Regions from separate parts of the Bradyrhizobium sp. TM102 genome, predicted to be linked through region 1. Evidence: riboswitches for the same ligand, from Rfam matches in the RefSeq annotation. Region 1 holds a riboswitch; the other holds the start of a gene.
The links. A riboswitch is a leader RNA that binds a small molecule or an ion and turns the genes downstream of it on or off. The one in region 1 is predicted to bind S-adenosylmethionine.
Positions count from the first base shown of each region.

Region 1 (15,130 bases):
GGCATCCTGATCGAGCCGATCCAGGGCGAGGGCGGCGTGCGTTCGGCAACGCCGACCTTCCTCAAGGCGTTGCGCCAGCTCTGCGACGAGAAGGGCCTGCTGCTCGCCTTCGACGAGGTGCAGACCGGCATGGGCCGCAGTGGTGATCTGTTCGCGTATCGGCGCACCGGCGTCACGCCGGACGTGATGTCGCTGGCGAAGGCGCTTGGCGGCGGCTTCCCGATCGGCGCGGTGCTGGCGACCGCGGATGCGGCCGCCGGCATGGGGCCCGGCTCGCACGGCTCGACCTTCGGCGGCAATCCGCTGGCGATCTCCGCGGCCAACGCGGTGCTCGACGTCATGCTCAAGCCCGGCTTCTTCGACCACGTGCAGAGAATGTCGCTGCTGCTGAAGCAGAAGCTTGCCTCCGTGATCGACCGTCATCCCGATGTCGTCAGCGAAGTGCGCGGCGAAGGCCTCCTGATCGGCATCAAGGCCGTGGTGCCCTCCGGCGATCTGGTCGCGGCCCTGCGTCACGAAAAGCTGCTCACTGTCGGGGCCGGCGACAATGTCGTGCGTTTCCTGCCGCCGCTGATCGTGACCGAAGCCGAGATCGAGGACAGCGTCGGGCGGCTCGAGCGCGCCTGCGCCGCAATCTCGTCCAGCCAGACCAAGCGGGCGGCAAGCTGATGAGCAAGTCCCCCAATAAAACTCCAAAGCACTTCCTCGATATCAACGAGCTGCCGCTGTCGGAGCTCAAGCGCATGCTTGCAGCTTCGTCCGCGATGAAGGCGAAGCAGAAGGCGCAGCAGCCGGTCAGGCCGCTCGAAGGCAAGACGCTGGCGATGATCTTCGAGCGCCCGTCGACCCGGACACGCGTGTCGTTCGACGTCGCGATGCGTCAGCTCGGCGGCGAGCCCATCATGCTCACCGGTGCCGAGATGCAGCTCGGCCGCGGCGAGACCATCGCCGACACCGCGCGCGTGCTGTCGCGCTATGTCGACGCCATCATGATCCGCATCCTCAACCACGATGCGCTGCTGGAGCTCGCGGCCAACGCCACCGTGCCGGTCATCAACGGCCTGACGCGGCGCTCGCATCCCTGCCAGGTGATGGCCGACCTCATGACCTATGAGGAGCATCGCGGCCCGATCGAGGGCAAGACGGTGGCCTGGACCGGCGACGACAACAACGTGCTGGCGTCCTGGGCTCACGCCGCCGAGCGCTTCAAGTTCCAGCTCAATGTCGCAACGCCGCCGGAGCTCGCGCCGAAAAAGGCGATGCGCGACTTCATCAAGGCGACCGGCGCGCCGATCATGCTCGGCACCGATCCGGAAGCCGCCGTGCGCGGCGCCGACTGCGTCGTCACCGACACCTGGGTGTCGATGGGCGACAAGGAAGGCGAGCACCGCCACAACGTGCTCAAGCCCTATCAGGTCAACGGCAAGCTGATGTCGCTGGCCAAGCCCGACGCGCTGTTCATGCACTGCCTGCCCGCCCATCGCGGCGAGGAGGTCACGGATGAAGTGATCGACGGTCCGCAATCGGTCGTGTTCGACGAGGCCGAAAACCGCCTGCATGCGCAGAAGGGCATTCTGGCCTGGTGTTTTGACGCGGTGAAGTAGCTTCGCTGGAGGCCCGGCGATCACCTCACATACGGTGTCGTCCCGGACAAGCGCAGCTTCTGGCAACGCGTAGCGTTGTCCAGAACGGAGCGCCGATCCGGGACCCATAGCCACAGGACTGAGTTTGGCGAGGACTCGGAGTTGTCAGCTCGCGCCATCACGTCATCCTGTGGTTATGGATCCCGGGCTCGCGCTTCGCGCGCCCCGGGACGACACCGAGTTTGAGGTTGCTTCGTTCAGTTCGACTTGTATCCGGAACATACCACCGCCGCCGCCCCCTTCCATTTCCGCCCTCCGACCCCAGATAACGCCCCATGGTTTCCCAATCCCCTGAGATGAAAGCCGGCCCCGAAGGCCCGGTTCGCGCGCCATCAGCGGTTCCGATCGATGACGCCGTGTTGCCCTACGAGGTCGACGCGCTCGACGTGCGCGGGCGCCTGGTGCGGCTTGGCCCGGCGCTCGACGAGATCCTGACCAAGCACGATTATCCGGCGCCGGTCGGCAAGCTGCTCGGCGAGGCCATCGTGCTGACGACGCTGCTCGGCACCGCGCTGAAATTCGAGGGCCGCTTCATCCTGCAGGCCCAGACCGACGGCCCGGTGTCGTTCCTGGTCGTCGACTACATGGCGCCGGATCGCCTGCGGGCCTATGCGCGCTTCGATGCCGCGCGTCTCGGCGATACCAGGGATTCCGGCACGCTGCTCGGCCGCGGTCATCTCGCCATGACCATCGACCAGGGCCCCGACATGAGCCGCTACCAGGGCCTGGTCGCGCTCGACGGCGGCAGCCTGGAAGACGCCGCTCACGAATATTTCCTGCGCTCCGAGCAGATCCCGACGCGCGTGCGCCTCGCGGTCGGCGAGGAGTGGCGTTCGAACGACGGCGGCAAGCATCGCTGGCGCGCCGGCGGCATGCTGATGCAATTTCTGCCGAAGGCGCCCGAGCGCGCGCGGCAGGCCGATCTGCATCCCGGCGATGCCCCCGATGGCGTCGAGGTGCACAGCGTTGCCGAAGACGATGCCTGGGTCGAGGCGCGTTCGCTGATCGAGACCGTCGAGGACGTCGAGCTGATCGATCCCGAGCTCTCCGGCGAGCGGCTGCTGTTCCGCCTGTTCCACGAGCGCGGCGTGCGCGTGTTCAATCCGATGGTGCTCAAGGCGCAATGCTCCTGCTCGCGCCATGCGGTCGCCTCGATGCTGAAGAGCTTTTCGCCCGACGATCGCGCCGCGATGGTGAAGGACGACAAGGTCGTCGTCACCTGCGAGTTCTGCTCGTCGGTGTACGATTTCACGCCGGACGAGGCCGGCGTGGAGGACGCGTAATTCGCAGGCGCTTGGCGAGCTCTCGTAGCTTCGTAGGGTGGGCAAAGCGAAGCGTGCCCACGATCTGCGTGTGACTGGGAGAATTCGTGGGCACGTCGCGCAAGAGCGCGCCTTTGCCCACCCTACGGCACCGCGCGTGTGTCGCCCTCTGTCAATCCGCTCCGCTAAAAATATTCCACTTTACCGAAATTCGGTTTCGGCGTATGTGTCGTCCATCCCGGCTCGACCTTGAGGGGCGATCGCGCGTCGTCACGTTTCGCGAGCCGGGTTGCGGTGGACGCGGCAGCGTCGGCACGAGAGGCGCGGGCAGGGCGGGGTGTCCCTGTGAGTCCGAGGCTTCGTGCAGACGACGGCGCTGCTAGGCTTCGTCTCGTCTGTAAGTTTCCGGCTTCGTCGACGGGGCCAGGAAAAACTGCGGCGAAATGGCGGGCCGTGCGTACGGCAAAACCGTGTGGTCCTGGCCGTCGTTGCCACGGTCAAGTCTTGCGAAGGTGCGAGCGAGCCCAACCGGGCAGACTGCATCATCCAATTCGCGGGGCGAGGGAGGCCAGAAGGAATGGTCGGCTCCCGGGAGATCACGGCATAAGCCGTCCAGCCACTGCGCAGGGAAGGCCGAGTGTTCGGCACCACCTGTATGCTGCTGTGCGGTTCTTCTTGCGCGTGCATTTCGCGCAGCGGACCGCGGGTGCGAGCCGGCACCCGGTCTTCCCTGCGCCCTCTTGGCTAATGAGGGTGAGCGATGAAGCAAAGCTCGGGCGAATTGAGCCGCGAGGCCGCGAAGGCGTGTCTGCAAGCCGAACTGCCTGCCACAAGCTCAATCTCGTTCGTGCCCACGTCTTTGTTGCTTATCGATGGAGATCGTGGGCACGGCGCTTAAGCGCCTTTGCCCACCCTACGGCACTGCCGCTGGGATCTGCATTGGAGCATCGCAACGACGACGTGGAGAATGCGTGCGCCACACTCTGCTCTCGTGCCCCGGACGCAGCGCAGCGCTCCCGGTGATGCGAAGCATCGTCCGGTGCGGTGCGCTGCAGAGCCGGGGCCCATCTCGCCGCGTGCCGGGCCGCCCCTGGGTCCCGGCTCTGCGCAGCAACGCTTCGCGTTGCGGCGCGTCCGGGACACGAGCGAGGCCCTAATTCAACACCCGCTTGTTGTCGGGACTATCAAGCGAAAACGCGGGAACGTCGATCTCGAAGCGCTCGCCGCTTTCGGTGACCATCTGGTAGCGGCCGGTCATGAAGCCGGAGGCGGTCGAAAGCGGGACGCCGGAGGTGTATTCGAAGCGCTCGCCGGGGGCCAGGATCGGCTGCTCGCCAACCACGCCCTCGCCCTTGACCTCCTGCTGGCGGCCGGAGGCATCGGTGATGATCCAGTGCCGCGTCTTGAGCTGCACGGTCTCCTCGCCCGAATTGACGATGACGATGGTGTAGGACCAGAAGTAGCGGGAGCGGTCGGCCGACGACTGCTCCGGAACAAAGTTCGGCTCGACGGTCACTTCGATCTGGCGGGTCACGGCGCGGTACATGGTTGCTATCATACCGAAATCCGGCGCTGGAACCAAACGCCGGAGGCGGCTTTGGCGACATCGTCCCGCCAGAATTCGAGGGGAATGACACCCGGACGTGATCCGGCCGCTTTGCGAGACGACGACCGGACCGGTACACTTCTCGACGTCGCGATTTGCGCAAGGGTTTTTAGGCCCCGATGACCATTGCCGACCAAGTGACGGGATCGACGATCGCGGGAACCGCCAAGCCCGCGGGGGCGAAGCCGCGCGCGAGGGCGCCGGCCATCACGCTGCCTGCCATCGGCGAGCGCGAGCTCCGGCTCGACCTGTTCCGCGGGCTGGCGCTGTGGCTGATCTTCATCGACCATCTGCCGCCGAGTCTGCTGACCTGGTTCACGATCCGCAATTACGGCTTCAGCGACGCCACCGAGATCTTCATCTTCATCTCCGGCTACACCGCCGCCTTCGTCTACGGAAGGGCGATGCTGGAGAGCGGCGTCGTCATCGCCACCGCGCGCATCCTGCGCCGGGTCTGGCAGATCTACGTCGCCCACGTCTTCCTGTTCACGATCTTCCTCGCCGAAATCTCCTACGTCGCGACCAGGTTCGAGAACCCGCTCTACACCGAAGAGATGGGTATCATGGATTTCCTCAAGCAGCCCGACGTCACCATCGTGCAGGCGCTGCTGCTGCGCTTCCGTCCCGTCAACATGGACGTGCTGCCGCTCTACATCGTGCTGATGCTGGCGCTGCCGCTGATCCTGTGGTCGATGAAATGGCGTCCCGACGTCACGCTCGGCCTCTCGGTCGCGCTCTACGCGGTCACCTGGGAATACGATCTTTACCTGTCGGCCTATCCTAACGGCTTCTGGGCCTTCAATCCCTTCGCCTGGCAATTGCTGTTCGTCTTCGGTGCATGGTGCGCGCTCGGAGGTGCGCGACGGATGTCGCGTATCCTGGCTTCGCCGGTGACGATGTGGATCTCGATCGCCTATCTCGCCGCGGCGTTCTACGTGACGCTGACCTGGTATGTGCCGCAGCTCTCCCAATTCATGCCGAAGCGGGTCGAGCAGTGGATGTATCCGATCGACAAGACCGATCTCGACGTGCTGCGCTTCACGCATTTCCTGGCGCTGGCCGCGCTCACCGTGCGCTTCCTACCCCGGGATTGGCCGGGCTTGAAATCGCGCTGGCTGCGACCATTGATTCTATGCGGCCAGCATTCTCTCGAGATCTTCTGCCTCGGTGTCTTCCTGGCCTTCGCCGGGCATTTCATTCTCGCCGAAGTCTCCGGCGGGGCAGCCATGCATGCGCTGATTAGTCTCTCCGGGGTCCTGATCATGTGGGGCGTGGCCTGGGTGATTTCGTGGTACAAGCGCGTGGCTGACAAGAGCGGTGCGAAAACCAAAAACGCCGTCGGCAACGCCGATCTGGCGGGAGGGGGCTGATGAAGGCGAAGGTTCTCCTGAGCCTGGTCCTGCTATGCGGTAGCCTCGCCGCGCCTGTGGCGCGGGCGGGCGATGCTGCGCCTAGCGCTGCCACCGCGCCCGCGGCGTGCGAATTGCCGTCCTATCTGCTTACCAGCGAAAGCCAGCTTCCCAAGGTCGCCGAGGCCATCAAGGCCGGCAAGCCGCTCGAAATCCTGGTCATCGGCAGCCGCTCGACCACGATTCCGTCCTCGGAGGGCAGCTCCTATCCGGCGCGCATGGAAGCGATTCTGAAGGAAAAGCTGCCGCCGTCGGAAGCGGTGCACGTCTCCGTAGAAATACAGAGCAAGCGAACGGCGGAGGAGGCCGCCTCGACCTTCGTTAAGCTGATGGAAGCAAAAACGCCTACTTTGGTCGTCTGGCAGACCGGGACCGTGGATGCCATCCGATCCATCGATCCCGACGAATTTCGCAGCGCAGTCACCGAGGGGGTTATTGCGTTGCAAAAGGCAGGGGCCGACGTCGTCTTGATGAATTTGCAGTACAGCCCGCGTACCGAAACGATGATCTCGGCCCAGCCATTTCTCGACAATATGCGCGTCGTGGCGCAGGAGCATGATATTCCGCTGTTCGATCGCTTCACGATCATGCGGCAGTGGAATGATCAGGGTCAGTTCGACCTGTTCAGCCCGTCCCGCGGGCCCGAACTGGCGAAGCAGGTTCATGATTGCCTTGGCCGGGCGTTGGCACAGTTCGTGATCGACGCAGCCCATCTGGAGCCGGCCCAGCAGCAAAATTGAGGTCTAGCGTTAATGAGTTCTCTCCGCCCTTTTTGCCTGACGGCATGGTTGGCCGCGCCTGCAGCAGCAGTGCTGTTGTTGCTGGCGCCGGCCCCGCAGTCCCATGCGCAGACGCAAGCCGCACAGGCGACGCCTGCACCCGCGCAGTCGGCTGATCCCGCGCCCGCCTCGCCCTCACAGACCAATGTCGCCGCAACCTCTCCCGAGCAGCGCGGCATCACCGCGCGCGCCATCGACAAGGTGAAACAGGTCGCCAAATCCGCCGGCGACGTCTTCAACCGCGTGCCCTGCCTGCCGCCGAAGGGCGGCTCCAAGGCGATGGGCTCGCTGCCGCATGTCGCGGGCAAGCTCGTCGCCGGCCAGCCCGTCCTCATCGTCGCGTTCGGCTCGTCGTCGACCGCAGGATTCGGCGCGAGCTCGCCGGAGTTCAATTATCCGAATCGTCTTGCCGCCCAGCTGCGCCGCCATTATCCGACCGCCGACATCACCGTCGTCAATGCCGGCGTCGGCGGCGAGGATGCGCCCGAGATGATGAAGCGTCTCCAGACCCAGGTGATCGACGTGCATCCGGATCTCGTGATCTGGCAGGTCGGCACCAACGCGGTGCTGCGCAATCTCGATCCCGGCGACACCGCCAAAATGGTCGAGGACGGCATCAGCCGCATCCAGGCCGCCGGCGGCGCTGACATCGTGCTGGTCGATCCGCAATATTCGCCGGCCGTCAACCAGCGCGGCGAAAGCGCCGGCAAGATGGTGAAGCTGCTCGGCAAGGTCGCCGAGCTTCGTCACGTCGGCATCTTCCCGCGCTTCGAGGTGATGCGCGACTGGCACGAGAACCAATCGATTCCGGTCGAGAGCTTCGTCATCGCAGACGGCCTGCACATGAACGATTGGGGCTATGCCTGCTTCGCCCAGCTGCTCGGCGACGACATCATCCGCTCGGTGGGGCAGATCAAGCTGGGCGTGAACGTGCCGGGGGATGTGCGGACCTATCGGCCGATGTAGGCACGCTGCCGTAGGGTGGGCAAAGGCGCAAAGCGCCGTGCCCACCACCTCGTCGTTGTAATCGAGAACGGTGGGCACGCTTCGCTTTGCCCACCCTACGATTGCGAATACGTGGCTACGCCTTCTCCAGCGCCGCCGTCAGATCCTCGATCAGATCATCGGCATGCTCGAGCCCCGCGGAGAAGCGGATAAAACCTTCGCTGATGCCGAGCGCGGCGCGGTCCTCCGGCTTCAGACGCTGATGCGTCGTGGTCGCCGGATGCGTGACGAGGCTCTTGGCGTCGCCGAGATTGTTCGAGATCTTCGCCAGCTTCAATTCGTTGAGCACGCGGAACGCTGCAGCCTTTCCGCCCTTGACCTCGAAGCCGACCAGCGTCGAGCCGCCACGCATCTGCTTCTTCACCAGCGCTGCCTGCGGATGATCGGCGCGGCCCGGGAAAACCAGGCGCGAGATCTTCGGATGGCTCGCGAGCACGTCGGCGATGCGCGCGGCGGTGTCGGTCTGCGCGCGCACGCGTACGCCCAGCGTCTCCAGGCCCTTGAGCAGGACCCAGGCGTTGAACGGCGAGATCGACGGGCCGGTCTGGCGCATGAAATTGTGGATGTGTTCGGCGATGAAGGCTTCCGACGACAGGATGATGCCGCCGAGGCAGCGACCCTGGCCGTCGATATGCTTGGTCGCGGAATAGACCACGACGTCGGCCCCGAGCGCGAGCGGGCTCTGCCAGATCGGCGTTGCGAACACGTTGTCGACGACGAGCCGCGCGCCGCCCTTGTGCGCGATCTCGGCAATCCCGGGAATGTCGAGCACGTCGAGGGTCGGGTTGGTCGGGCTCTCCAGGAAGAACGTCTTGGTGTTCGGCCTCACGGCGCGCTGCCATTGGTCGAGATCGAGACCGTCGACCAGCGTGGTCTCGATGCCGTAGCGCGGCAGCAGGTCCTGGATGACGTAGAGGCACGAGCCGAACAGGGCGCGGGAGGCCACGACGTGGTCGCCGGCCTTGAGAGGCGCCAGGATCGCCGTCGTCACCGCGGCCATGCCGGTCGCCGCCGAGCGGGCGGCTTCGGCGCCTTCGAGCTCGATCATGCGGCGCTCGAACATCGCGATGGTGGGATTGGAGTAGCGCGAATAGATGAAGCCCGGATCCTCGCCCTTGAACCGCGCCTCGCATTGCTCCGCGGTGTCGTAGACGTAGCCTTGCGTCAAGAACAGCGCCTCCGACGTCTCGCCATATTGCGAGCGCAGGGTGCCGGAATGGACCAGGCGGGTTTCGGGACGGTAGTTGGTGGTCGACTTCGACATAGGTACCTCCGACATGACCGTCTCGTCGAAAACGGTCACAAAAAAACCGGCCTGGATATATCCACGGGCCGGGATCACAGAGGTCCCCGGCCTGTTTAGCGACTTATTTAACGTGGCTGCAAGCCGGCCGGCTCAAATCACCACGGGATAAGTGATGCTCATATTCCGCAATGCCCTTTCCGTCAAGGCGTCCATCGGATAGCCGTAAAAGACTTGTATTTCCGGCATGTCCGGATGCATCTGACCCCTGATGAGGACCCCCGGTTGACGTTCACGGTCGCGCCCGACGCCAATGGTATCCTGCCCGACCGCATGATCGCGGCGATGGCGGCGGCGGGTCTCATCCTGCCCGCCTATGACTTCGTCGAGAGCCAGATCCAGCCGGCGAGCCTCGATCTGCGTCTCGGCGACATCGCCTATCGCGTCCGCGCCAGCTTCCTGCCCGGTCCCGGCGCCACCGTCGCCGAGCGCATCGACGAATTGAAGCTGCACGAATTCAGCCTCGCCGACGGCGCGGTGCTGGAGACCAACTGCGTCTACATCGTGCCGCTGCTGGAGAGCCTCGCGCTGCCGCCGGAGATCGTCGCGGCGGCGAACCCGAAGAGCTCCACCGGCCGGCTCGACGTCTTCACCCGCGTCATCGCCGACGGCACCCGCCGCTTCGACATGATCGGCGCCGGCTATCACGGCCCGCTCTATGCCGAGATCAGCCCGAAGACGTTTCCGGTGCTGGTCAGCGAGGGCTCGCGTCTGTCGCAGGTGCGCTTCCGCACCGGTGACGCCATCCTCAATGCCGACGAGCTCGATGCGCTTCATGCCGCCGAGCGCCTCGTCGATATCGACGATGCCGATCTCTCCGGCGGCGTCGCCGTCTCCGTCGATCTCTCCGGCGAGAAAGCGAACGGCTTCGTCGGCTACCGCGCCAAGCGCCACACCGGTGTGGTCGACGTCGATCGTCGCGCCGGCTATTCCGTCGAGGACTTCTGGGAGCCGATCTCGGCCCGCCCGGACGGCAGTCTGATCCTGGATCCCGGCGAGTTCTACATCCTGGCCTCGAAGGAAGCCGTGCAGGTGCCGCCCGACTACGCCGCGGAGATGGTGCCGTTCGATCCGCTGGTCGGCGAATTCCGCGTGCACTATGCCGGATTCTTCGATCCCGGCTTCGGCTATGCCGGCGCGGGCGGGCTAGGATCGCGCGCCGTGCTCGAAGTGCGTTCGCGCGAAGTGCCGTTCATCCTCGAGCACGGCCAGATCGTCGGCCGCCTCGTCTACGAGAAGATGCTGGCCCGTCCCGACGCGATGTACGGCCAACGCATCGGCTCCAACTACCAGGCCCAGGGCCTCAAACTATCGAAGCATTTTCGGGTGTAGCCCGATCCTGTAGCCCGGATGGAGCGCAAGCGTAATCCGGGGCAGTCTCACTCGTGGCACGATCCCGGATTACGCTCCGCTCCATCCGGGCTACATGCGAGGTGACGACATGAGCAACCCATCCGAACTCGACGCAAAGATCGCCGAAGACGTCGCGGATGCGCTGATCTATTCGGACCGCTCCGGCACGATCATGCGATGGAACCGCGCAGCGACGGCCCTGTTCGGCTTCTCCGCGACGGAAGCGCTCGGCCAGAATCTCGACCTGATCATTCCCGAGCATTTGCGCGCCGCGCACTGGAAAGGTTTCGAGGCCGCACTCGCGAGCGGCAGCATGAAGCTTGCGGGCAGGCCGACACTGACCCGCGCGCTGCACAAGAGCGGTCGCAAGCTCTACATCGAGATGACCTTCGCGCTGGTGCGGGATTCCGGCGGCAACGTCCTGGGATCGGTCGCGATGGCGCGCGATGTCACCGAACGGGTCGAGCGAGAGCGCGCGGCCAAGACGCCACCGCAAACTTCGTGATGCGGAATTGGCGGGTGGCCACGCAGGGCGCTCTGCACGGGCGTCATGTTGCCTGCCGGAAGGTGCGGTGACACACTCGATCGCAACACGATCGGGAGCGAAACGAATGACCGCCGCAGCTGACGCCGCGCAGGAAGCTCAATGGAAGCGCTGGCGTGCGGTCGCCGACCTCTACCACGCCTATTTCACCGGCCTCATTCTCACCGTCGTCACGCGGCGCGGCACTGCGGATGCAGCGGAGTTCGTCTTCCGCGTGTTCCGCCGCCAGCAGCAGGAGCGCTTCCTGCCGGGGCTTAGGAAGCTCGGGATCGATCATCTGCCGCCGGCGGTGGCGGCCGCGCAATATCACTATCTCTCGAACTGGATCGGCGGCGTGCATGTCGAATACATGTATGAGAGCGATGCCAAGGCCTGGATCCGCTATCCGCCGCCGCGCTGGATCTGGAAAGGCACGGCGATCTGCGGCGTGCCGGGCGAGGTTTCCCGCGCCATGCTGCGGGGATGGCACGCCAATAATGGCGTCGCGCTCGGCGATCTCAGGCTCGGCTTCGTCTGCACCAAGCAGAGCGTCGACGGCCAGGACGGGCTGGAAGGCTACTACCACCAGTACGATCATCCGCTCGAGCTCGATCAGCGCCTGGTGTTCGCGCGGCATCTGGAAGCGCCGCTGTTCGATGCGAAGACTGCGCCGGCTTTGCCGGTTGCGAGCTGGCCGAAACCGCGCCTTGAAAAAGCCTATCGCAACTATGCGATGGAATATGTGCGCACGGCGGCGCCCGTGATGGTGCAGCTGTTCGGCCCGGAAGACGCCGGCTATCTGCTGCACCTCACCGGCAAGCTGATCGGCATGCAATATTTCGACGAGGTCGCGGCGGCACTGGCGATGAGCCGCGGCGGGGCAAGCGAATTCGCGTCGTTCCTGAACGCGCTGTTCGCGGCGCAGGATGACACGGCCGAGACCTCGCAATCCGAAGGCGCGTTCGAAATCCGCCAGCAGAGCTGGAAACTGATGGACGACGTCGCCGACTATCACGGCGCCTGCGCCAGGGTGCTGGAGGGATTGTTCGAAGGCCTGGCTGCGGGATGCGGGCGGCACATCGGCGTGCGCATGCGCGCTGCTGCTGGCGGCCGCGCGCCGCTGGTCTGGACGATCGAATAGCCTTCATCCATCGAAATGCGCTGCCGCAGGGCACGCCTGCAGCTGGCGCAGGTGGAATCGCTGCGAGCCGTGCTAACAAGCCTCTCGCCGCGCCTTCTGCGCGAAGAAAATAATCGGCACACCTACGCATTGCCGCGCCGCAAGTGGCGCCCCCTGCCCCGGAGAGGACATGTCCGACATCGCCGAAATCCCGGTCGATGAGCAAGAGCGTCCGCTGCCGCCGCCCCCGCGGCCGCTACGAAGCGCGCTTGTAGACGGGCCGATCCTGCGCACGTTGCTCTCTCTCGCCTGGCCTAACGTGATCGCGCTCTCGGCCGGCACCTGTACGGTGATCGCGGAGACCTCCTATATCGGCCGGCTCGGCGTCGAGGCGCTGGCGGCGATGGCGCTGGTGTTTCCGACAATCATTCTGACCATGACGATGTCGGGCGGCGCCATGGGTGGTGCGGTGGCTTCCGCCATTGCCCGCGCGCTCGGCGCCGGGAACCGCGAACGCGCCGCCACGCTCGCCGCGCATGCGATCCTGATCGGTATCAGCTTCGGCCTCGTCTTCATGCTGGGCATGCTGATCTTCGGGCCGCGGGTGCTGGAAATGCTCGGCGGCCGCGGCGACGTGCTGACCCACGCTGTCGCCTACACGCAGGTATTTTTCGGCGGCGCCGTGCTGCCCTGGCTGCTCAACACCATGGCCGGCGTGCTGCGTGGCACCGGCAACATGAAGCTGCCGTCGTTCCTGATCCTCAACTCGGCGGCCTGGCAGATCGTGCTCGGCGGCACGCTGGGCCTCGGGCTCGGGCCGGTGCCGCAGTTCGGCATGCGCGGCGTCGCGGCCGGCGCGCTGATCGCCTATTCCATGAACATCTGCATCATGGGCTGGTACCTGTTCTCCGGTCGCGCGCGGGTTACACCGAAGCTGCGCGGCCTGCGCATTCAGTGGGCGATGTTTTTCGACATCCTGAAGGTCGGCGCGATCGCCTGCTTCTCGCCGCTGCAATCGGTGCTGACGATCTCGATCTTCACCCACATGCTGGCGAAGTTCGGCACCGCGATCCTCGCCGGCTACGGCATCGGTGCGCGGCTCGAATTCCTGCTGACCTCGATCGCATTTTCGTTCGGCATCGCCTGTGTGCCGATGGTGGGGATGGCGATCGGCGCAGGCAACATCGCGCGCGCACGGCGCGTCGCCTGGATCGCCGGTGCATCCGCATTCGTGGCCGTCGGCGCGCCGGCCTGCGTCGTTGCGATGTTCCCCGATCTCTGGATCAACATCTTCACCGACAGCGCGGCCGTGCGCGCGGCGAGCCATCAATATCTCTCGACGGTCGGACCGTTCTACGCCTTTTTCGGCATTGCCACGACGATGTATTTCTCCTCGCAAGGCGCGGCCAAGGTGATCGGGCCGGTGCTGGCGCAGACGGCGCGGCTGATCTACATCTCGGCGGCCGGCTGGTGGCTGTCGACACACGGGGCGACCGCGCAGAGCTTCTTCTGGCTGGCCGCAAGCTCGATGGTCGTGCTCGGCCTGCTCTCATTCTCCAGCGTGGTGCTGACGCGCTGGGGACCGCGCGCGAACAAGGCTGCGATCAGGCCGGCTCTCTCTCGCGCCGCCGATTAGCGATGCCTGTGGCGGCGATGGCCGCTACCGCCGCCGACATTGGCGAGCCGCATCAATTGCGGGATCATCGCCATCATGTCGCCGCCTCCGGCACCACCGAGCATGCCCATGATGTCGCCGCCACCAACGCCGCCATAACCGGCCGGCATGGTGCCGCCCCCCATCGGGGTGTAGCCGCCGTAATTGGGTGCGCCAAAGCCGCCGCCGAGATGGCCGCCGGACAGGCCACCGAGGCCGCCGCCGCCGTTCTCCATCATGCGGCTCATCATCGGGCCCATGGTCTGCATCATCATGGCGAAGCGGCGCTTGCCCATCTTCGCCTTCATCATCTCCAGCATCGGGGCCATCTGGGTCATCATGTCCTCGCCGCCGGCACCTCCGCCGCCGAGGAACTGCGCCTTCGCCGGCGAGCTCGCGACTGAAAACAGCAGCAGCACGGCGGCCGCCTGGCAAATCACCTTGTCCGCACCTCGCATGGCATGCTCCTCGCGTGCGTCGCGCCGCCGGGAGAGCGGAGCCAACCGGACGCACGCCGCGATGGTTAAGGCTGGCGAGGGCGGAGCTCTGTGAGAAAACTCACAGAGCCGCGTGGACCGCCGCTAAGCTGCAGCGGGCGGAAACGCTTTATGTATCGCAACGACGGCGTCCTTGGTCTGGCCCTGGACGTAGGCTGCAAGCTCGTTCGGCAGCATGTCGATGATCCACACCAGGCGGCTTCTCCGGTCGCCGTCGGCGATCACCTGCACCGAGGCGCTGTAATGCTGCAGCCGCTCGTTGTTGATGGCATAGACGAGGCGCTGCCGCGCGTCGTCGCAATCGACCAGCACTTCGCGCGCCACCGAACCGTTGGCGAACGTGACGATACGCGCATCGCCGTCGATCGTGCAGGCGGTGACGAAGCCGGGTGCCAGCCGTTCATGCAGCGCGCCGAAATCGCGCACCGCATCCCAGACGTCGCGTGCCGGGGCATTGATGGAGATGTCGTTGTGGATGGAGGCCATCGGGGAATTCCTATGATGTGGAGTTCGTAGGGTGGGCAAAGGCGCGCTCTTCGCGCGCCGTGCCCACCATTCATCGGCGCTCTCGCACGCGATGGTGGGCACGCTACGCTTTGCCCACCCTACGAGTGCTCGTGCGCGGCGGCTTCTACACACAAACCGCCTCGACATTATTGCCATCGGGATCAATCAGGAACGCCGCGTAGTAGGTCGGGCTGTAATCCTTGCGCGGCCCGGCGCCGCCATTGTCGCGGCCGCCGCTCTTCAGGCCTTCGCTGTGGAACGCCTTGACCGCGTCATGATTTCCGGCGCGGAACGCGATGTGCGCGCCGTCGGCCTTGCGGCCCTTGTTCAGGTGCAGCCACAGCCCCGGCTCGCCCTTCGGCCCGAAGCCGGCATAGCCGTCGCCGCTGGAGCACAGGACGTAACCGAGCGGCGCCAGCACCGCGGTGTAGAAGCGCGTCGCGGCGTCGAGATCGGCAACGCGAAGCCC
Region 1 covers NZ_AP021855.1:1,191,895-1,207,024, forward strand. Annotated here, with positions in the region: gene GDN70_RS05520 (aspartate aminotransferase family protein) at 1-669, shown strand, start outside; gene argF (ornithine carbamoyltransferase) at 669-1,604, shown strand; gene GDN70_RS05530 (Hsp33 family molecular chaperone) at 1,919-2,926, shown strand; gene apaG (Co2+/Mg2+ efflux protein ApaG) at 4,059-4,451, opposite strand; gene GDN70_RS05545 (OpgC domain-containing protein) at 4,631-5,881, shown strand; gene GDN70_RS05550 (SGNH/GDSL hydrolase family protein) at 5,881-6,660, shown strand; gene GDN70_RS05555 (SGNH/GDSL hydrolase family protein) at 6,673-7,665, shown strand; gene GDN70_RS05560 (O-succinylhomoserine sulfhydrylase) at 7,781-8,968, opposite strand; SAM riboswitch at 9,043-9,122, opposite strand; gene GDN70_RS05565 (2'-deoxycytidine 5'-triphosphate deaminase) at 9,203-10,339, shown strand; gene GDN70_RS05570 (PAS domain S-box protein) at 10,449-10,865, shown strand; gene GDN70_RS05575 (hypothetical protein) at 10,972-12,024, shown strand; gene GDN70_RS05580 (MATE family efflux transporter) at 12,194-13,639, shown strand; gene GDN70_RS05585 (hypothetical protein) at 13,636-14,115, opposite strand; gene GDN70_RS05590 (SRPBCC family protein) at 14,239-14,640, opposite strand; gene GDN70_RS05595 (VOC family protein) at 14,786-15,130, opposite strand, start outside.

Region 2 (15,130 bases), 1.3 Mb from region 1:
TTCTTGCCCTCGCCGACGATCACACCCTCGATCACCAGCACCTGCTTACCGTCCACGGTCTCGCTGGACAGCTTCACGTCCTTGAAGGCGAGGCCCCGCAGGTTCACCTCGAGCCCGACCATCTTGTAGAAGGCGGCGGTCTGCGGCAGCAGCCGCACCATGTCGCCGCGCCAGATCACCAGCGCCAGAACCAGCGCGCCCATGGCGGCGCAGGCGGTCGGCAGGCCGAAATGGGATTTTTTGGGCGACGCGGTGGCGACTGGACGGCTCACCCGCGCGCCGCGGCGGCCGAACAAGCCGCGGAACCAGGACTGGTGCTGCGCGCCGACGACCTCCTCCTCGGCTTCCCGGGCGGCCGCGGACCACTCGTCTTCGGTTTCCTTGGCCTCTTCGTCGGGCCAGTCGCTGGCAATCGAGGGGCTGTCGACGACGGGCGCATCGGTGGCGCCGTCGTCCTTGGCATAGGAGTTCCATTGCTCGGCAAGATCGGTCTGGTCGTCGGCCTGGCTGGCCGCGGCCATGGCCGGGACGGATGCCTCCTCGATGGCATCCTCGGCATGGGCGATCCAGGTCTCCTTGCAGCGGGAACAGCGGACCGCCCGTCCGTTCGCCCCAAGGCTCGCAAGCTTGATGGCGTAGGATGTCATACAATGGGGGCAGACGATATGCATGGACGAGCCTTGACGATGACCGCGTCGGGGAGAGCCGCGCGGCAAGGATGCTACGATGTATGCTACAGCGCGACCGTTAACGAACCGGAAACCATAACGGCGGCAAAACCCGTTGGTCGCGTATGGCGGAGCGCAGCAGTGCGACCCGCGTCCCCTCTCGAACGGAGCTGAGCTTGGTTCGGTTCGAAAATGTCGGATTGCGTTACGGTCTGGGGCCGGAGATCCTGCGCGACCTCAGCTTCCAGATCCCGGCGCATTCGTTCCAGTTTCTTACCGGCCCCTCCGGTGCCGGCAAGACCTCGCTGCTGCGCCTGTTGTTCCTGTCGCACCGGCCGACGCGGGGACTCGTCAATCTGTTCGGCCACGACATCTCGCGTCTCGGCAAGGACGAGATCGCCGATTTGCGCAAGCGCATCGGCATCGTGCTGCAGGATTTCCGCCTGCTCGATCACATGACGACCTATGAGAACGTGGCGCTGCCGTTCCGCGTCATGGGCCGCAGCGAGGCGAGCTATCGCAAGGAGGTGATCGACCTGCTGCGCTGGGTCGGGCTCGGCGACCGCATGGACGCGCTGCCGCCGATCCTGTCGGGCGGCGAGAAGCAGCGCGCGGCGATCGCGCGCGCCGTCATCTCGCGGCCGCAACTGCTGCTCGCGGACGAGCCGACCGGCAGCGTCGATCCGACGCTCGGACGCCGCCTGCTGCGGCTCTTCATCGAGCTCAACAAATCGGGCACCGCCGTCATCATCGCGACCCACGACATCGGCCTGATGGACCAGTACGAGGCCCGGCGGCTGGTGCTGCACCAGGGACGGTTGCACGTCTATGAGTAGGACCGACGAGCGCGGCGTGTTGGTCGACCTCGGACAGGAGCGTCCGCAGCTTCCGGCCAACGCGCGCAACATGTCGCCGATCGTGCCGCGGGCCTCGATCCAGGGCCGCGCGCTGGTCGCCGTCGTCGCCATCATGACCTTCCTGGCGTCGATGACCACGGGCACGGTGCTATTGGTGAGCGCATCCGCCGCGGAATGGCAGTCGGACGTCGCCAGCGAAATCACCATCCAGGTTCGCCCGCAGGCCGGCCGCGATCTCGAACGCGACACCGCGGCGGTGACGGAGGCGATGCGTGCGCAAGCCGGCGTCGTCGAGGTCAAGCCGTTCACCCGGGAGGAGAGCGGCAAGCTGCTCGAGCCCTGGCTCGGCACCGGGCTGTCGATGGACGACCTGCCGGTGCCGCGCATGATCATCGCGCGCGTGCAACCCGGCACGCTGCTCGATCTCGGCGTCTTGCGCGCGCGCGTGACCCAGGTCGCGCCAAGTGCCAGCGTCGACGATCACCGCGCCTGGATCGAGCGGATGCGCTCGATGACCAACGCCACCGTGCTCGCCGGCCTCGGCATCCTCGCGCTGGTCATCATCGCCACCATCATCTCGGTCTCGTTCGCGACCCGTGGCGCCATGGCGGCGAACCGTCCGATCGTCGAGGTGCTGCATTTCGTCGGCGCCGGCGACCGCTACATCGCCAATCACTTCCTGCGTCATTTCCTGAGGCTGGGCCTCGAGGGCGGCGTGATCGGCGGCGGCGCCGCCATGCTGGTGTTCGGCTTCTCCGAGTCGATCGCCGGCTGGTTTTCCGGTACCCCCGTCGGCGACCAGTTCGCGGCTCTGCTCGGCACCTTCTCGCTGCGGCCATCCGGCTACATCGTGCTCGCGGCCCAGGCCGTGCTGATCGGCGCCATCACCGCGGTGGCCTCGCGCCAGACCCTGTTTGCGACGTTGAACGATGTGGATTGAGTTCTTTCTTCCGTTCTCCCGCAGGAGAGGGCGAAGAAACCGGGACTCCACTTCGCCTCAAAACCTTTTAAAATCACCTCAGGGAAGGGATCACCGACATCATATGACCTCGCCGACCGACGATCGATCGCCGAACCTGCCGCGCGGCTGGCTGCGCGCGGCATTGGTGTCGACGATTGCGCTCGCCTTCGTCGGCGCGGCGGCGGGCTTCATCGCGTTCCTGTCGCAATTGCGCGGCGCCGAGATCGCCCCAAGCCGCAAGGCAGACGGCATCGTGGTCCTGACCGGCGGCTCCTCGCGGGTGTCGGACGCGATGGAGCTGCTCGCTGCCGGCTACGGCAGGCGGCTCCTGATCTCCGGCGTGCACCCGACGTCGACGGCGAGCGACATCTCCCGGACGTTGCCGGAGAACCAGTCCTTCATGACCTGTTGTGTCGATCTCGACCGCACCGCGCTCTCGACCCGCGGCAATGCGGCGGAGGCGCGGCGCTGGGCCGACGGCCGGCGGTTCAAGTCGCTGATCGTGGTCACCTCGAACTATCACATGCCGCGCGCGCTGGTGGAATTCTCGCATGCGATGCCGCAGACGACGTTGATCCCATTCGCGGTGGTCGGCGACAAATGGCGCGAGGAGCCGTGGTGGACCTCGGCGTCCACCTTGCGGCTGCTGCTGTCGGAATATGTCAAGTACGTCGCGGCCGAGCTCAGGGTGCGGCTGGAGGATTTCGGGATTGACCTTTCGCCCGAGATGTCGGAGCAGCCTGCAGGTCATCAGCCCAAGCGGCCCGCCACCGCCCAAGCCAATTAACAAGCCAAATTGATCGGCAAATTAATCGGCAAAATAATCGGATCGTCGATGTTCCTGATTTTCCTGCGCTCGCTCGTGTTCAACGTGCTGTTCTACGCCGTGCTGGTCTGCCTCGCGATCATGGCGCTGCCGACCTTCGCATTGCCGCCGCGCGCCATGCTGACGGTTGCGGAATGGTGGGCCAAGGCGACGCTGGTCCTGATGCGCGTGGTCTGCAACATCAAGGTCGAATTCCGCGGCGTCGAGAAGATACCGCAGGGGCCGCTGGTGATCGTGGCAAAGCACCAGTCGTTCTGGGAGACGTTCGTGCTGCCCGGATTCTTCAATCGTCCGATCTTCATCCTCAAGCGTCAGCTCATGCAGATTCCGGTGTTCGGCCAGTTCCTGGTCAAGACCGGGATGATCGCGATCGACCGCAAGGCCGGCGTGAAGGCGCTCTTGGACATGACGCGGCGGGCGCGCGAGGCGGTGCGCTCGGGCCGGCAGCTCGTGATCTTTCCGGAAGGCACGCGCCGCGCGCCGGGCGCGCCGCCCGACTACAAGACCGGCTTCGCGCAGATCTATTCGTCCTGCGGCGTGCCGTGCCTGCCGATCGCGCTCAACTCCGGCCTGTTCTGGCCCCGCCGCACCTTCATGCGCTATCCCGGCACGCTCGTGGTGGAATTCCTCGATCCGTTGCCGTCAGGCCTGCCGAAGGATGAGTTTCTCTCCCGTGTGCAAACGGCCATCGAAGAGGCAACCAGCCGCCTCGTCGAAGCCGGCCGCAAGGAGCAGGAGCAATTGATCGGCGCCTCGCCGAGTTACGCCCCGTCGGAGAGCTAGCGGCTCTCTCGATCATCGGGAGCCGGCGGGTGCAGGGAATGCGCATCGCCATGCAGCATGGTCGCGAGCTGATGCAGCTGGGCGTCGCGAAAGCCTTCGGCCTCGATCGCCTTCACCGTCGCGGTGACATAGTCGCGATTGGCGCCGGACTGGCCGTGGCCCTGGACGACATGGCGGTGCTGCTCGGCGAGCGAGAGGCGGCCGGCATATTGCACATGGCCGCGGTCGACGACATAGGCGAGCGCGGAGACGCGCTGGCGCGCATCGTTCTCCAGCCACACCGAGCGCATCACCTCGCGATAGACCGAGGTGACCTGCTCGCGCGCCCGCAAATACGCGACGACCTCGGTGCGGTTCTTTTCAGCGACACGGAAGGCGATGCCGCGGCAGGCGCCGCCGCGGTCGAGCCCGAGCACCAGGCCCGGCTTCTCCGGCGTGCCGCGATGGACGAAGGAATAGACGCAGAGCGCCCGGTGCTCGCCGACCAGCCGCGCCGGGACGCGCTCCTCGAAGTCGAAGCCCGGTCGCCACATCAGCGAACCGTAGCCGAACACCCAGAGGTCGCCCGTGGCTGTCGTGACGGAGGGGAGGGTGATTTCGGACATTTCGGGCACGGCTACCAGAACCGCGCCCCCAAGCGAAGTGAATTCTCCGCCTTTCGTCGGGGGCTGGCCTCGCTTACATTTGCCAAAATCTGGGGCCAAAGGGTCGCCGCATGTCCAATATGACCGTTGCCGCAGGCCGCCGTTCCCGTTGGGGCCTTTTCATCGCCCCCCTCCTCGTCCTGATCCTCGCCGTCGCCTGGAGCTGCTTCTGGTTCTATGCGGCCTCGCAGGCCGAAGTGGCCGCAGATGCCTGGCGGGCGCAGGAGGCCAAGTCCGGCCGCATCTATGATTGCGCCAAGCGCTCGATCGCCGGATTCCCGTTCCGCTTCGAGGTCCAGTGCTCCGGCGCCAGCGTCGCCCTGGTCTCGCAGAACGCGAGCAAGACGCCGTTCACGGCCAAGCTCGACAACATCCTGGTCGTTGCGCAGGTGTACGATCCCAAGCTCGTCATCGCCGAATTCTCCGCGCCCGCGACGCTGACCGACGGTGTCACGCAAAACACCTTCGTGGTGAACTGGAGCAAGGGCCGCAGCAGCGTGGTCGGCCTGCCGGCGGTGCCGGACCGCGCCTCGATCGTGTTCGACGATCCCAACATCAATCGTCTCGACGGCAGCATGCAGGTGCCGCTCGCGCGTGCCAAGCAGGTCGAACTGCACGGGCGCCTCGCGGACGGATCGCCAGCCGATCATCCCGTGATCGAGACCGTGCTCCATGTCGCGCAGGGCAGCATCCAGGGCGTTCATCCCTTGCTCGCCGAGCCGTTCGAGGCGGACACGCGCGCCAAGATCACGGGCCTCTCCGACCTGACGCCAAAGCCCTGGCCGCAGCGCTTCCGCGAGATCCAGGCCGCCGGCGGTCATATCGAGATCGTGCAGTCGCGGATCCAGCAGGGCGAGATGATCGCGGTTGCGGCCGGCACGCTTGGCCTCTCCGCCAATGGCCGGCTCGACGGCGAACTGCAGATGACCGTCACGGGCCTCGAGCGCGTGATCCCGGCGCTCGGCATCGAGAAGATGCTCGAGGAGGGCGTGCCGCAGGCAACGCTCGATCGCGTCGCGCCCGGCGTGAAATCGCAGGACCTCAACAATCTGTTCGGCGCGCTCGACCGAGCCGTGCCCGGCCTCGGCAAGGTGATCAAGCAGAACGCCAATGCCGGCGTCGCCGCCGGCATCAACTCGATCGGCACCGAGAGCACGCTGGAAGGCAAGAAGGCGAGAAGCTTCCCGCTGAAATTCGTCGACGGCGCCGTGCTGCTCGGCCCGGTCAAGGTCGGCCAGATCCCGCCGCTGTATTAGAGCGTGGGCTGAGTTCACCACGTGATCAACGGCGCACGATGCAGCCAGGCATCGGCGCGCAGTTGATCCAGGACGAAGGTCGCAACGTCCTGTCGCGATATGCTTCCTCCACGGAAGTCGGAGAGGTCCGTCAGGGCTCGGACCGAGCCGCGGCCGGGCTTGTCGTTCAGGACTGAGGGCCGAACGAGAACCCAGTCGAGCCCGCTGTTTCTGACGATGGCCTCCTGGCGGTTTTTGTCGGCGTACACCTTGCGCAAGAGCAGCGGGAAAATCAGATTGTCGAAAACAAACCCGCCATGGCCGGCGCTATCACCTGCGCCAATTCCGGTGATGCAGACGAGGCGCGAGACTTGTTGCGCCTTCATCGTATTCACAAGCATGCGTGTCGCCGCCGAGAGCAGCGTCACCTCGCGGAACGGGCTCGCCGGTGTGCCGAGTGCGCTGACAACGGCATCACGGCCCTTGAGTGCCTGACGCAAGGCGATCTCGTCGCGGGCATCGCCGATGATGAGATTGGCACCCTTCAGATCACGCGCTTTCTCGCCAGAACGCACGAGCGCCGCGACGTCGTACCCTCGCGCCACCGCCTGGTTGACGATCAGGCGGCCGGTGGCGCCGGTCGCGCCAAGGATCAGTATCTTCGGTGGGACAGTCCGGATGTTATCGGTTTCGGAGTCTTGCATGGTCGTGACCTCGGAATGCGGGACGTCTCCGTGGAGGCCGCCCCCTGGTTCATGTTCGTTGTGACGATCAGAGCTTGCCTTCCGCGAGCAGCTCGCGGGCCCTTGGGCTGATGCCGCTGCCGTCAGGCCGAAGCCGTGATCTCAGAGACGAAGTCGCGATAGGAGCGCAGCGGACGGCCGAGGAGAGTGTTCAAACGCTCGACGTCGCCGGCATTGGGGATCATTCCGTCGGTGAGGAAGCGCTCGCTCATCAGCCGCATGTCGAAGGCCATCCAGCTCGGCATGAACTGCCTGAGGTTCTTTTCGAAGCCGGCAGGATCGTCACCCGGATATGCGATCGTGCGACCCAGCACCTCCGACCAGATGGCGGCAGCCTTCGCGCCGGTCAGTGTGTCCGGACCGACGAGATTGATCCGGTCGGGCGGAAGTGATGCGCCGGACTTGTCGCGGCGGACGAGCTCGATGGCCGCGATTTCACCGATGTCGCGGGCGTCGATCATCGCCAGTCCTTTGCCGCCGATCGGCATGGGGTAGACGCCGTATCCGCTCACCACGTCCTTGATCGTGAGATCGTTGTTCATGAAGTAGGCGGGGCGCAGGATGGTGGCGTTGAAGCCCATCTGCTCGATCATCCGCTCGACGCCGAACTTGCCCGCGAAGTGCGGCACGTTCACGTACAGATCGCTGTGGATCACCGACAGATAGACGAGCCGCTCGACGCCAGCTTCTCGCGCAATGTTGAGGGCGATCAGCGCCTGGGTGAATTCGTCCGCTACCACGGCGTTGAGCAGGAACAGGGTGGAGACGCCTGAGAACGCACTGCGCAGCGAGTCAACGTCCAGGAGGTCGCCCTGCACGACGTTCACGCCCGGCGGCAGGTTGGCCTTTGCAGGATCGCGGACGAGGGCGCGAACATCGGCGCCGCGCTTGACGAGCTGTTCAACGACTTGGCGGCCGACATTGCCGGTGGCGCCGGTCACGAGGATGGTCATGGGTTCACTCTCCGGGGTGGGTTGCTGGACACCCCCGCAAATTAGTGACCCACGTGCGGGCCGATAGACGCTATATTTGTACAGACCGTCTCATTGGTGGAACATATGGATCTGCTCGCACTCGCCGATTTCAACCTTGTCGCCCGTCACGGCGGGTTCGGACGGGCCGCCCGGGCTGCCGGCCGCCCGAAGGCGACGCTCTCGCGCCGGGTCTCCGAGCTGGAGGGCAGCCTTGGCTTGCGCCTCTTCGAGCGCGGAAGCCGCACGCTGAAGCTCACCGAGGAAGGGCGGGCGCTCTATGAGCGGACGGGAACATTGCTCGCCGAACTCGACGAGACGGCGGCGGCGATCGCTTCAGGCGGTGCCAAGCCGCGAGGCAGCTTGCGGATCAGCGCGCCTCTGCTTTTCTCGCAAACTGCGATGGGAAAGCTGGCCGCTGCGTTCGCTCTGAAATATCCGGAGGTGCGGCTCGAGGTCACGACGGAAGACCGCGCCGTCGACATGATCGAGGAAGGCTATGACCTCGTGATCCGCGTCAATCCCGACCCCGACGAAACCCTTGTCGGACGAATCCTGATGCGCGATCGGCTGGTCGTGGTCGCGAGCCCCGACCTCAGTCGCCCTGCGTACGATCTTGCCGTTCCGACCGTGGTGCGTGGTGCGAGCGATCTGACATCGGCGTGGGAGGTGAAGTCTTCGATCGGAAACTCACGGATCTCGACCGATCCGGTGCTTCGCCTGTCCTCGATCGTTATGGTTCGCGATGCGGTCCGCGCAGGCGTGGGCGCCGCTCGCCTTCCTGTGTCGCTTGTGAGTCACGACCTGGCGGCCGGCAAGCTCGTCCACTGGGGTGATGTCGACGGACCGGAGATCGTCCTCTGGGCGCTGTACCCTTCGCGCCGGCTGCTCAGCGCTCGCGTATCCGCGTTCCTCGACTTTCTCAAGGAAGCCTTTCCCTCGGGGACGCCGGGTGAGCTCGCGGCCTTCATCGACTAGGTCAAGGGAGCAGATCGAGATCGCTCCCGCGCTGGCGCCATCCGAGCTACGAACTCACGGCTTGTTGCCGAGCTGCCCGTGCTGCCGGCCGAAATCCGCGGCCGCCGAATCCTGGCCGATCTCGACGATGCCGCGGCGGATGGCGCGGGTGCGGGTGAAATGGTCGAACAGGGCTTCGCCGTCGCCGCGGCGGATCGCGCGGGTCAGTTTTGCGAGGTCCTCGGTGAAGGTGCCGAGCATCTCCAGCACGGCCTCCTTGTTGGCGAGGAAGACGTCGCGCCACATCGTCGGGTCGGACGCCGCGATGCGGGTGAAATCGCGGAAACCGCCGGCGGAGAATTTGATCACCTCGGACTCCGTCACCTGCGCCAGCTCGTCGGCGGTGCCAACGATGGTGTAGGCGATCAGATGCGGCAGATGGCTGGTGATCGCGAGCACGAGATCGTGATGGTCCGGCGTCATCACCTCGACCTTGGCGCCCATCGCCGCCCAGAAGGCGCGCAGGCGATCAGTCGCGGCCGCGTCGACGCCTTCCGGCGGGGTGAGGATGCACCAGCGATTGATGAAGAGCTCGGCGAAACCTGAATCCGGCCCCGAATGCTCGGTGCCTGCCACGGGGTGCGCCGGCACGAAATGAACGGTCTTCGGCAGATGCGGCGCCATGTCCCTGACGATGGCGCCCTTGACCGAGCCGACGTCGGAGACAACGGCGCCGGGCTTCAGATGCGCGGCGATCTCCTGCGCGACCTCGCCGCAGGCGCCGACGGGAATGCAGAGGATGACGAGATCGGCATCCTTCACTGCTTCCGCATTGGTCGCCACGACCTGATCGACGATCCCGAGCTCCATCACCCGCGCGCGGGTCTTCTCCGAGCGCGCGGTGGTGACGATTTCGCCCGCCAGGCTCTGGAGCTTCGCAGCGCGCGCGATCGAGCCGCCGATCAGGCCGAAGCCGATCAGCGCGACGCGCTGGAAGTGCGGTGCGCTGCTCATTTGCCGGCCATGAAGTCGCGCAAGCCGTCGACCACGAGGCGGTTGGCCTCCTCGGTGCCGATGGTCATGCGCAGCGAATGCGGCAGGCCGTAATTCTTCAAGCCGCGCAGCACGAGGCCCCGCTTGGTCAGGAAGGCGTCGGCGTCATCCGCGGTCTTGCCCTTGTCGGTCGGGAAGTGGATCAGCACGAAATTGGCGACGCTCGGCGTCACCTTCAGCCCAAGCTTGCCGATCTCCTCGGTCAGCCAGTTGCGCCAGGTCTCGGTGAATTGCTTCGACATCGCCTGGTGCGCAGTGTCCTCGATCGCGGCGACCGCGGCATACATTGCTGGCGTCGACACGTTGAACGGGCCGCGGATGCGGTTGACCGCGTCGATGATGTGCTCGGGGCCGAACATCCAGCCGATGCGCAGTGCCGCGAGGCCGTGGATCTTGGAGAAGGTGTGCGTCACCACCGTATTCTCGGTGGTAGCGACCAGCTCGATCCCCATCTCGTAGTCGTTGCGCGAGACGTAGTCGCAATAGGCGGCATCGAGCACCAGCAGCACGTGCGACGGCAGGCCGGCGCGCAGGCGCTTGACCTCGTCGAACGGCACATAGGTGCCGGTTGGATTGTTGGGGTTGGCGAGCCAGACCAGCTTGGTCTTCGGCGTCACCGCCTTGAGGATGGCGTCGACGTCGCAGGTGAGGTTGGTCTCCTGCGCGACGACGTTCTTGGCGCCCACCGCCATGGTCGCGATCGGGTAGACCAGGAAGCCGTGCGTGGTGGAGATCGCCTCGTCACCCTGGCTGAGATAGGTGTGGGCGAGCAGATTGAGGATCTCGTCCGAGCCGGCGCCGCAGATGATGCGGTTCGGGTCGAGCCCGAAGGAGCGGCCGATCGCCTCGCGCAGCACGCGCGAGGTTCCTTCCGGATAGTCTTCCAGGTGATCCGCCACGTGCTTGAACGCCTCGATCGCCTTGGGCGAGGGCCCGAACGGCGTCTCGTTGGCCGACAGCTTGAACACCTTGCGGCCCGGCTCGGCGACCGGGCTCTTGCCGGGCGTGTAGGGCGCAATATCGAGAATGCCGGGATTCGGCACGGGGCGGGACATCTTGAACTCCGAAAATGGCGGGGCGCGGCGCGTGGTTTACGATTTGGCCCCGGTCGGGGGCACCGTATAGCGCGTTGCGTGGCTGCCGACGAGGGCTGTAGAGCGCACCGAGGCCCCCGCCTCGATCAGGGCAGCCCTGATTTTGTCGATGCTGGTCGCGCTCGTGACCGAGACCAGCAGCGCCGCGCCGTCGAAGGCGGTATCAGGCACCGCCACGATCTCGGCGAGCGGCGACAGGGCGCGCGCGACCTCGGCGTTCCACCCGGACACGCGGACGCTGAAGGTCTCGACCTCCGTCACCAGGGCGCTGTCGGCGACGCGCGAGATCGCGAACACCGGCAGTGCGGCCGGATGATCGGCACGCTCGACGAAGGGCATCCGCGCGATGATTTTTGGCGCGCCTTCCGTTTCGAGCAAGAGCCACCAGGGTGTGCGGCTGGACGTTGCCGAGACCAGCGCCAGATCGCCCTTGGATTTCGCCACCGCCTCGACCGCGGCCTGCGCGCTGAAATGCGCGACGTAAGGCACGGTGAAGCCAAAATGGAAGCGCGCGGAATCGCGCATCGCCGGCTCACTCGCCGAGATGTCGGCATGCACGGAGAACGGCGCCTGCACGTAAGTGAACGTCGAGATGATGACGCGCCAGATGCTCTCGACCGTGTCGAGCGGCAGGATGCCGCGATGGCGCTGCACGATCTCGCGCATCATGGCGGCCTCGCGCGCCGGGCGGAACGCCGAGCCGACCTCCTGGGTCTGCTTCACCTGGATCAGGCGGTCGATGATGTCGCCGCGCTGCATCAGCAGGCGATGCATGCCCTCGTCGATCGCGTCGATCTCCTTGCGCAGTTCCTGAAGCGATGGTGGCGCGGGCGGACGTTGGGACATGTCTGGCTGTCGATGGTTTCGATGGGGGATGTCCTGATTAGGCAGTCAGGGCAGCGAAAGCAAAGAGAAATCACGTCCTTTTCGGACGACGCGTGAGAGACGAATTGGGCCGATCCGGGCCGCGACTTGACGAAAACCGCCCAAGACGGTAGCTTTTGCCCGTTCCGTGGTCATTTGAGCCGGCCGGCTTGCAGCCACGTTAAAAAACTCGCTAAACAGGCCGGGGACGCTTCCGATCCCGGCCGAACCTATCGTTCAGGCCGGGTTTTTCATGGCCTGATGCAAGTGGCGATCACGCGTTTGATCGCAAACGAGGTCGATGGTCAGATGGGTGGCGTCAAGTCGATACCGAGTCCTGCGATCAGCGCCGACGAGCGGTCGCACGAGGTGGATCATCCAAGCTCGCAGATCGCGCATTTCGGCGCCGAGCAGCCGCTGCGGCTCGATTGCGGCGTCGATCTCACCCCGTTCCAGATCGCCTACCAGACCTATGGCGAGCTCAACGCCGATCGCTCCAACGCGGTGCTGATCTGCCATGCGCTGACCGGCGACCAGCATGTCGCCAACGTGCATCCCGTCACCGGCAAGCCCGGCTGGTGGGAGACGCTGGTCGGCCCCGGCCGACCCATAGATCCCAAGCACTACTTCATCATCTGCTCCAACGTGATCGGCGGCTGCATGGGCTCGACCGGGCCGGCCTCGTTCAATCCTTCCACCGGCAAGGTCTGGGGCCTCGATTTCCCCGTCATCACCATCCCCGACATGGTGCGTGCGCAGGCGATGCTGGTCGACCGGCTCGGCATCGACACGCTGTTCGCGGTCGTCGGCGGCTCGATGGGCGGCATGCAGGTGCTGCAATGGACCGCGGCCTATCCGGGCCGCGTGTTCTCCGCGCTGGCGATCGCCTGCGCGACGCGGCACTCGGCGCAGAACATCGCCTTTCACGAGCTCGGCCGCCAGGCCGTGATGGCCGATCCCGACTGGCACGGCGGCGGCTATGCCGATCATGGCATCCATCCGCATCGCGGGCTCGCGGTGGCGCGGATGGCGGCGCACATCACCTATCTCTCGGACGCGGCGCTGCATCGCAAGTTCGGACGGCGCATGCAGGACCGCGAGCTGCCGACCTTCTCGTTCGACGCCGACTTCCAGGTCGAGTCCTATCTGCGCTATCAGGGCTCTTCCTTCGTCGAGCGCTTCGACGCCAATTCCTATCTCTATCTGACGCGTGCGATGGACTATTTCGACATCGCCGCCGACCATGGCGGCGTGCTCGCGAAGGCGTTCGCGGGAATTGCGACCCGCTTCTGCGTGGTCTCCTTCACCAGCGACTGGCTGTTTCCGACCTCGGAATCGCGCGCGCTGGTGCACGCGCTGAATGCGTCGAGCGCACGGGTGTCGTTCGCCGAGATCGAGACCGATCGCGGCCACGACGCCTTCCTGCTCGACGTGCCCGAATTCTTCGACATCTCCCGCGCCTTCCTGCAATCGGCGGGCAAGGCGCGTGGACTGAAGGATGGCTAGCATGTCTGTGCAGGAAGTATTGCCGCTGGGCGGCCTTGCGACCGGATCGTCCGGCCAGTTTCGCGCCGATCATCTGCTGGTCGCCGACATGGTCAAGCCGGGCTCGAAAGTGCTCGACGTCGGCTGCGGCGAGGGCGATTTGCTTCAGCTGCTGGAGACCCGCGGCATCGACGGCCGCGGCATCGAGCTGTCGCGCGAGGGCGTCAATCGCTGCGTCGCCAAGGGCCTTGCGGTGGTGCAGGGCGATGCCGACACCGACCTCGTCAATTATCCCGACGACGCCTTCGACTACGTGATCCTGTCGCAGACGCTGCAGGCGACCCGGCAGCCGCGCGTGGTGCTGGAGAATCTGCTGCGCATCGGCCGCCGCGCCATCGTCTCGTTCCCGAATTTCGGTTTCTGGAAGATGCGGCTCCAGCTCCTGGTCGGCGGCCACATGCCGCGCACCGAGAATTTGCCGGCGACCTGGTACGACACCGCCAACATCCATTTCTGCACCATCAAGGATTTCGTGCAGCTCTGCGACGAGATCAACGTCAAGATGGAGCGCTCGGTCGCGCTCGATCTCTACGGCCGCCCGGTGCCGCTGAATCTGCCCTGGTGGGTGTGGAACATGTTCGGGGAGCAGGCAGTGTTCCTGCTCAGCCGGGGCGGGGGGAAGTGACGCCGTAGGCGTCATTCCGGGGCGCGCGTAGCGCGAGCCCGGAATCCATCGTGCAACAACGCCCGCAGCCCGATGGATTCCGGGTCTGCGCCTTCGGCGCATCCCGGAATGACAGCTAGTGTGGAGCCAGCGACCTCAGGTCGCGCGCCGGCCATCGTCCCGCTTCCACCAGCGTCACGAACCGCTCCACGCTTTCGTTGAACAGCGCGGGCTCTTCGAGATTGAGCACGTGGCCGGACTTCGGAAACATCGCCAGCCCCGCCGTGGGCAGATGCTGCTTCAGGAACAGGCTCGGCCCGACGCACGGATCGTCCTCGTCGCCGCAGATGATCAGCGCCGGCGTCGATGCGCGCTTGATTGCGTCCGTCATCGTGTAGATCGAGGGGCGGCCGCCCTGGAAGCCGCGCATCGTGCGCGCCGATCCCTTGGAATCGTGGCGCGCCAGCGCGGCATAGAAATCGGCATGGCCGCGCGGGTCCTTCACCAGGAAGGGAATCCGGCTCGGCGCCTCGCGCGTGACCTTTGCGACCTCGGCGGAGCCCAGCGTCTCGAATTGCTCGGCATTGGCGCGGCACTGCTTGCGCCAGGCCTCCATGTTCTCGATCTCCGAGCCGGAGCCGACGCCGGCCAGCGTCATCGACAGCGCGCGCTGCGGCGCGTTCAATCCGATCTGAAGCGACGAGTAGGCGCCCATCGACAGGCCGACCAGATGGGCCCGCTCGATCCTGAGATGATCGAGCACTGCGAGCGCATCGGTGTAGAAATGCGTGTAGCTGTAGACCTCGCCCTCAGGCACGTCCGACGGCGTGTAGCCGCGCGCCGAATAGGTGATGCAGCGGTGGCCGCGCGAGAAGTAGCGCATCTGCGGCTCCCAATTGGTGTAGTCGGCCGCGAACTCGTGCAGAAAAATGATTGGCGTTCCCTGACCCGCTTCTTCGAAATAGATGCGGACGTCGTCCCTGGTCGTGGCGTGGGGCATTAACCGTTTCCCTCTCTTAAAGCCGCCTTTGCAGGATTGCAGTTAATGCTGTTGTCGGCAATGCGGCAGCCTCAAGCCAGTATCGGCGCAAAATCATCGCAGCTATTCGCAGGCAGCCCGCGTCTTTTTCTCGCCACATCGGACGGCTTAACGGCCAGACCGATGTCGGCCGTTGCACGGGCCGATTGGGAAGTGGGGTGTCAACGAAGGATGAAGAATGTTTGAGTTGTTTGCGTCTCGCCTGTCGCGTTGTGTTGTCGCGCTGGCGATTTTGTTCGCGGCGGTTGCCGCATTGGTTTCTCCGGCCTCAGCGCGGCCGCATCAT
Region 2 covers NZ_AP021855.1:7,293,531-7,308,660, reverse strand. Annotated here, with positions in the region: gene GDN70_RS34555 (MJ0042-type zinc finger domain-containing protein) at 1-671, opposite strand, end outside; gene ftsE (cell division ATP-binding protein FtsE) at 845-1,504, shown strand; gene GDN70_RS34545 (ABC transporter permease) at 1,497-2,465, shown strand; gene GDN70_RS34540 (YdcF family protein) at 2,569-3,273, shown strand; gene GDN70_RS34535 (1-acyl-sn-glycerol-3-phosphate acyltransferase) at 3,322-4,095, shown strand; gene GDN70_RS34530 (gamma-glutamylcyclotransferase) at 4,092-4,700, opposite strand; gene GDN70_RS34525 (DUF2125 domain-containing protein) at 4,811-5,995, shown strand; gene GDN70_RS34520 (NAD(P)-dependent oxidoreductase) at 6,010-6,678, opposite strand; gene GDN70_RS34515 (SDR family oxidoreductase) at 6,801-7,670, opposite strand; gene GDN70_RS34510 (LysR family transcriptional regulator) at 7,776-8,666, shown strand; gene GDN70_RS34505 (prephenate/arogenate dehydrogenase family protein) at 8,721-9,659, opposite strand; gene hisC (histidinol-phosphate transaminase) at 9,656-10,753, opposite strand; gene GDN70_RS34495 (chorismate mutase) at 10,790-11,638, opposite strand; SAM riboswitch at 11,795-11,874, shown strand; gene GDN70_RS34490 (homoserine O-acetyltransferase) at 11,966-13,162, shown strand; gene metW (methionine biosynthesis protein MetW) at 13,164-13,826, shown strand; gene GDN70_RS34480 (alpha/beta fold hydrolase) at 13,942-14,805, opposite strand; gene GDN70_RS34475 (TIGR02594 family protein) at 15,023-15,130, shown strand, end outside.
Region 2: it holds a riboswitch for S-adenosylmethionine, as region 1 does, so the genes downstream of both, GDN70_RS34490 (homoserine O-acetyltransferase) here and GDN70_RS05560 (O-succinylhomoserine sulfhydrylase) in region 1, are expected to answer to the same signal.